Regions from separate parts of the Pseudomonas sp. AK181 genome, predicted to be linked through region 3. Evidence: riboswitches for the same ligand, from Rfam matches in the RefSeq annotation. Region 3 holds a riboswitch; each other region holds the start of a gene.

Evidence for each region. A riboswitch is a leader RNA that binds a small molecule or an ion and turns the genes downstream of it on or off. The one in region 3 is predicted to bind cobalamin.
Region 1: it holds a riboswitch for cobalamin, as region 3 does, so the genes downstream of both, cobO (cob(I)yrinic acid a,c-diamide adenosyltransferase) here and V8689_RS12585 (CbtB domain-containing protein) in region 3, are expected to answer to the same signal.
Region 2: it holds a riboswitch for cobalamin, as region 3 does, so the genes downstream of both, V8689_RS18870 (ABC transporter substrate-binding protein) here and V8689_RS12585 (CbtB domain-containing protein) in region 3, are expected to answer to the same signal.

Annotation. Positions count from the first base shown of each region.
Region 1 is NZ_CP146348.1:4,432,628-4,434,887, reverse strand. It holds gene V8689_RS20210 (PQQ-dependent sugar dehydrogenase) at 1-889, opposite strand, end outside; cobalamin riboswitch at 989-1,235, shown strand; gene cobO (cob(I)yrinic acid a,c-diamide adenosyltransferase) at 1,316-1,927, shown strand; gene V8689_RS20200 (cobyrinate a,c-diamide synthase) at 1,924-2,260, shown strand, end outside.
Region 2 is NZ_CP146348.1:4,142,276-4,144,535, forward strand. It holds gene V8689_RS18865 (DNA/RNA non-specific endonuclease) at 1-787, shown strand, start outside; cobalamin riboswitch at 910-1,102, shown strand; gene V8689_RS18870 (ABC transporter substrate-binding protein) at 1,218-2,228, shown strand; gene V8689_RS18875 (FecCD family ABC transporter permease) at 2,225-2,260, shown strand, end outside.
Region 3 is NZ_CP146348.1:2,688,874-2,691,133, forward strand. It holds gene V8689_RS12575 (cobalamin biosynthesis protein) at 1-186, opposite strand, end outside; gene V8689_RS12580 (CbtA family protein) at 183-878, opposite strand; gene V8689_RS12585 (CbtB domain-containing protein) at 890-1,078, opposite strand; cobalamin riboswitch at 1,176-1,388, opposite strand; gene V8689_RS12590 (M10 family metallopeptidase C-terminal domain-containing protein) at 1,583-2,260, shown strand, end outside.

The DNA.
Region 1 (2,260 bases), 1.7 Mb from region 3:
CCTTGACCGAGGTGATGTAGTCGGGCACCAGGTCACTGCCAATCTCATCGCGCTCGTTGACCGCCGCCCACAACTTGCCGCTCTGTGGCTCCCACGCCATGCCGTTGGGGTTGCGCAGGCCAGAAGCAAAAATGCGGTGCTGGCCGCTGGCGCGGTCGACTTCCCAAATGGCGGCGCGGCCCTGTTCGGCTTCCAGGCCGTTTTCGCCGACGTTGCTGTTGGAGCCGACGCTTACGTACAGCTTGCTGCCGTCCTGGCTGGCCACGACGTTTTTGGTCCAGTGGTGGTTCAAGGGGCCACCGGGTAAATCCACCACCTTGGTGCCTGGGGAGGTGATCGCGGTTTCACCCGGCTGATAGGGGAAGCGCAGCAATTTATCCGAATCGGCCACATAGAGGTCGTTGCCCACCAGGGCCATGCCAAACGGGGAATTGAGATTCTCCAGGAACACCGTGCGTGTTTCTGCCACACCGTCATGGTCGGCATCGCGCAGCAAGGTAATGCGGTTCGGGCTCGGTACGCCGGCGCCAGCGCGGTCCATGACTTTTTCCATCACCCAGCCACGTACGCCTTTGGCGTCGTCCGGCTTGGGCGGTGCATTGGTCTCGGCCACCAGCACGTCGCCGTTGGGTAGCACATAGAGCCAGCGCGGGTGATCCAGCCCTTCGGCGAATGCGGCCACTTGGGTGCCGGCGGCGGCGACGGGCTTGGCGCCTTCGGGCCAGCCGATGGCCGGGGCGATATTGACGGTGGGGATCAGCGTCTTGTTCGGCTCCGGCAGCCGGGGCGAGGGCCCGGTGCCATCGGCGACCTGCAGGGTCGAGCTTTCGCCGCACGCAGCGAGGCTGCCGGCGCACATGATCAGTAGGGCGAGTCGGGTTTTAGGCATGGTTTTCTCCTTGATACCTGTAGGGGTAGAGAAGCACGAACGGCGGATGGTTCAAGTACAAGGCCAGCTTTAATTGACGCTCCACCCCCAACCCACTAACCTTCGCGGCTTGTTCCAGGTGCTCTGTGGCGTACGCGTCGACGGAGTGAAACAGGGAAGCCGGTGAGTGAGCGCACTTGTACACAGTGCTGCCGCGATTCCGGCGCTGCCCCCGCAACGGTAAATGAGTCAAGACGGTGCTGTTTGCCACTGTATCGCGTGCGATATGGGAAGGCGCACCCTCGGCTGCTTTCTATAAAAAGCGCCACTCATGAGCCCGGAGACCGGCCTGGATCATCCAACAGCATCACGGTGGGCGATGCTTGGCTGTCTGATTTTTTCTTTTTCCTGCCCGCCGTTTTTGTCCAGCCCCAACGGAGAGCTGCCATGACTGATTCCCCCGACCGCGACGAACGCCACCTGGCGCGCATGCTGCGCAAAAAAGCCGTGATTGACGAGCGCATCGCCAATTCCCCCAACGAGTGCGGCCTGCTGCTGGTGCTGACCGGCAACGGCAAAGGCAAGAGCAGTTCGGCGTTCGGCATGTTGGCCCGCGCCATGGGCCATGGCATGCAATGCGGTGTGGTGCAGTTCATCAAGGGGCGTAACAGCACCGGCGAAGAATCGTTCTTCCGCCGCTTCCCCGAGCAGGTGCGCTTTCACGTGATGGGCGAAGGCTTCACCTGGGAAACCCAGGACCGCCAGCGCGATATCGCCGCCGCCGAAGCGGCTTGGGCGGTATCTCGGGCCATGTTGAATGACCCCTCCATCGGCTTGGTGGTGCTGGACGAACTGAACATCGCCCTCAAGCACGGGTATCTTGATTTGGACCAGGTACTCAGCGACCTGCAAGCGCGCCCGCCCATGCAGCATGTGGTAGTCACCGGCCGTGGCGCCAAGCCTGAACTGATCGAAATGGGCGACACCGTCACCGAAATGGGCATGCTCAAGCACGCGTTCCAGGCCGGTATCAAGGCACAAAAAGGCGTCGAACTTTGAATCAGCCCCGTCATTGCCCGGCCGTATTGATCGCCGCTCCGGCGTCCGGCCAGGGCAAAACCACGGTCACCGCCGCGCTGGCGCGTTTGCACCGCAACCTGGGACGCAAGGTGCGCGTGTTCAAATGCGGGCCGGACTTTCTCGACCCGATGATCCACGAACGTGCCAGTGGCGCGCCGGTTTACCAGTTGGACATGTGGATGGTGGGCGAGCAGGAAAGCCGTCGTCTGCTCTGGGAAGCAGCGGGGGAGGCTGACCTGATTCTCATCGAAGGCGTGATGGGCCTGTTCGACGGCACGCCTTCCAGCGCTGACCTGGCGCGGCACTTCGGTG
Region 2 (2,260 bases), 1.5 Mb from region 3:
CGTTGGCTACGCCGACGATTTCCTCAGCGACTTCGTGGTGCCATGGCCCACGGTTGGCGAGCCACTGGCGGGCGACGTGCAACCCAAGCGTCTGGACTACACGCATTTCTCCATCACCATGTCGCGCTCTCGACGACTGGCGCTGTACGTGGGGGTAAATATCGACGGCGCCAAGCATGTGGACATCGTGCGCAGCAACGACACCTGGGCCTACGATGGCCGCCTGCCCACCGACGCCCAGGTCGGTGAAGACCTGTACGCCGGCAACGGCCTGGACCGCGGCCACCTGGTGCGCCGCCAGGACCCCAACTGGGGCGACGACGCGAACACGGCCAACCTCGACACCTTCCACTTCACCAACTGCTCGCCGCAGATGAGCGGCTTCAACCAGAAGACCTGGCTGGAACTCGAGGACTATATCCTCGACAACACCCAGCGCTGGAAAGCCCGGGCCACGGTGTTCAGCGGCCCGGTGTTCAGCGACAACGACCGCGTGTATCGCGGGGTAAAAATCCCCCAGGCATTCTGGAAAGTGGTGGCCTACCTCAGCGATGACGGCAAACCGTCTGCCAGCGCCTACATGATTGACCAGCGCCGCGAGCTGGACCAATTGGACCTGGTGTTCGGCCAGCTCAGAACCTACCAGCGCAGTGTGATCGCGATCGAGCAATTGACCGGCATTCGCTTCGGCCAACTGGCTGACTACGACGGCTTCAGCAACGAAGAGCGCGCCACCGGCACGCGCATCGAGGCCCTGATCCGCGGCCCCCAAGACATTCGACTCTAACCAGTGCCCCCTGTAGGAGCGAGCTTGCTCGCGAAGACCGTCAACGATAACGCAGGGGCGCCTGATGCCCCGCGGTGTTCTCAAGTTCTTCGCGAGCAAGCTCGCTCCTACAGGGCTTGATCGCTTACCATACCGGCGCCGGTTCCCACGTGGGACTAATAGGGAATTCGAAACGCCGCCCAGGCGCCAATCGAAACTGCCCCCGCAACTGTAGGTGCTGAGCCTGCCCCTGAATGCCACTGGACCTCGTCCGGGAAGGCTGGGGCTTGGCGATGACGCATCAGTCAGGAGACCTGCCGGCCCAGCAACATCACTAACCGGCGGGGTGTCCGGGAAGGACATCCTGGCCCTGCGCACCTGTAGCGCCCCAGGGCGTATTTCCGAGCCGTAACTCCCCAGCTGCACCCATGGCTCACTCGGAGATCGCCCCATGCTGCCACGTGTTACCGCCCTGCTCGCAGGCCTGAGTGCCTGCGCCCTGGCACACGCCGCGCCAAGCCACTACCCACTGACCGTGGAAAACTGCGGTAGCAGCCTGACCTTCCAACAAGCGCCCGCTCGCAGCGTGAGCATCGGCCAGGCCGCCACCGAGATGCTTTATGCCTTGGGCGTGGGCGATAAAGTGGTAGGCACGTCGCTGTGGTTCAACAACGTGTTGCCACAGTACAAAGCACAGAACGACCGCATCGAGCGGCTGGCCAACAACGAGCCGAGCTTTGAAGCAGTGATCGCCAAGCGCCCGCAACTGGTGGCCGCCGAACTGGAATGGGTGGTGGGCCCGCAAGGCGTGGTCGGCACCCGTGAGCAATTCCATGAGTTGAAGATCCCCACCTACGTGCTGCCGTCCGATTGCGAGGCCAAGGACAACCTGGTCGGCGCCGACGGCACGCGGTTGCAGCCGTTTCGCATCGAGACGATTTACCAGAGCATCCACCAACTGGCGCAGATTTTTGACGTGCAGGCGCGCGGCCAACAATTGAACGATCAGCTCAAGGCGCGCCTGGCCGCATCCATCGCCACCGCCCAGGGCAAAGGCTTGAAGCAGGCCAGCGCACTGGTGTGGTTCTCCAGTGCCGAGATGGCCAGCGACCCTTATGTGGCCGGCCATAAAGGCGTGCCGCAATTCATGCTGCACACCCTGGGCCTGCACAACGTGGTGCAGTCCGATGAAGAATGGCCCGCCGTTGGCTGGGAAACCATCGCCAAGGCCAACCCCACCTTCCTGGTGATTGCACGCATGGACCGTCGCCGCTACCCCGCCGACGACCACGAGAAGAAACTCGCCTTCCTGCGCAGCGACCCCGTCACCCGCAACATGGACGCGGTGAAACACAACCGCATCATCATCCTCGACGCCCTGGCACTGCAGGCCAGCCTGCGCACGTTCGACGGCCTGGAACAACTCGCTACGGCCATCGACGGCTACGACCTGGGCCAATGATGCGCACCCTCCTTGCCCTCGCCCTGCTGTTG
Region 3 (2,260 bases):
CAAGGGCAGGTTCAACCGCTGGGCCAGGGCCTGCAGGCCAGGCTCATCGCGTTTGCGGTCAATGCTTGCCAACGCAGTCACGCGTGAGCGCTCAATGCCGGCCTCGACCAGGGCGTTGTCCAGCAATGCCAGCAGGCTGTGAACCTCACAGCCGCGCTGGCAGCCAAGCCCGACAACCAGGATCATGCCGAGTATTGGTCGTCGCGGTTGCGGCGAAACAACCAGGCGCTGATCAGGCCCAGGGCCAGCCAGAAGGCCACGTTGGTCAATTGCGAAGCGATCTTGAACTGCGCTTCGAGCGCCTCCGGGGCCAGCATCGAATGCACTTGCGGTTGCGGCGCGCCGATAAAGTGGGGTACGGCAAGGATCGCCAGCCCAAGGCCTTTCAACAGCCAATTGCGGCCGAACACAATCAGCGCCAGGCCGGCGGCGGTGGATGCAGCAGTGCCTATCCACCAGGTCTGGCGCAGCGTCAGGTCAGCCGCCGCGGTACCGGGCAGTTCCGGTGGCAGGCCCAGGGTGGGCGCCAGTACAAAGGTCGCGTAGCCGGCCAGGCCCCAGAGCAGGCCTTGAGCGGTGCGGGTTGGCGCGCGCAGCGTGTAGAGGCCGGCGAGCATCAGCGCAAAGCCTACTGCCACTACCAGGTTGCCGCCGGTGGTGGACAGCACACGCTGCCAGCCATCTTCAGGCTCCCAGGCTTGGGCGTCATGGGTGTGGCCAGCGGCGTGTTCATGCACCACCTCGGCGGCTGGCGGGGCTTTTTCAAAGCTTTCCGCCTGCAGAATCAGCGGTGCCACCCAGAAACTTTGCAGCAGGGTCAGCAGCAAGGCCGCCAACAGCCCAGTGAACCCTGCGGTTTGCGCAATACGCTTGATCATGTCGGCAGCTCTCAATGGCACGGGAACGCGGCGCTGTGGCGGGTATCGTGGGCGGCGTTGTGCACCGCCTCGATATGCGAGAACCCGGCGAAATACACCAGGCACGCGCCAAGGATCGACGCACCGATGGCGGCGGTCAGGCGTTGGCTGAGGGTGGCGGTGCTAGTGGCGGTGTGCGAAGTGCTGCTGATGATCGACATGGCGCGTCCCTTTCAGGTGTCTGGGCGAAACGAGCGCATGAAAACCCCACGCGCCAGGCACGCAGGGTTTTGAACAGCGCCCGCCCACCGCGGGTTTGTTATCTGAATTTTTCGGGCCGGTCTCCGGGCTTGCGATGGGCGGCTCTTGAAAGAGTCCTCCTGAAAGCATCGCCTTCCCATGCAAAAACACAGTGGCCATGACGCTTCGCTCGCTTACCGTTGCGGGGGCAGCACCGGACTGGTCATAGGTCTATGACGCACCGGTTTCCCGTTTCACCCTGTGAAGGGCACCCGAAACAAGATGTGTAGGAGAGCATGGTGTGCAGGTCAGCGTCAATTGGATGAAGACGGCTACGAAGAAGTACACGGCGATGAAGTACTTTCTGACGCGATAGGCAGACACGCGATGTATGAAGTGCTTGGGAACGCTTGCGCATTTTTCAATAACTCAGAAGGAGACACGGTTTATCTCCCTGCGCAACATTGAAATTAACGGTGGGTTTTATGCGACTTTCCAATACGCTGCAAAGTTTTCATGCGCCGCTTGCCGGCGATCAGCAATCAGCGGTTGCCGATGCGACCCTTAGGCCCAACGACCCCTCTGCACCCAACGTTGACAAGCCCTCTTTCACGGTTGATCAGGCCGCGCGTCAAATCACTCGAACCGGCCATCGTTGGTTTGACGTCAATCGTGACGGGATCACGCAGATTTCCTATTCATTCAACAAGCACGCAAGAGGGCATACGGCCTTCAATGCGACCCAGAAAGAGCAGGCCAGGCGCTCGATGCAATCGTGGGAGGATGTCGCGAACGTTTCATTCCAAGAGGGCAGTCGCCGGCCCGAGGGGCTTTTGGCGTTTTCCAATAGCACGGACTACGAGGTCGCCTTCGGCCAATATCCGGGCCAGGAAGGTAAAGTGCTGATCAATCCCCGATTTGGCACCAATACTAACCCGGCCCTGCACAATCATGGGCGAATGACCCTGACCCATGAAATTGGGCACAATCTGGGCCTGTTACACCCAGGCACCTATAATTTTGGTAATCCCAATTACCCTGATCACGCCTTATATGCCCAGGATACGCGTGCTTACAGCGTGATGAGCTACTTCGATGCGCCTGAAGCGGGTAAACATTTCAATGGAAAGTTACCGTCGGCGCCAATGATGGATGATATCGCC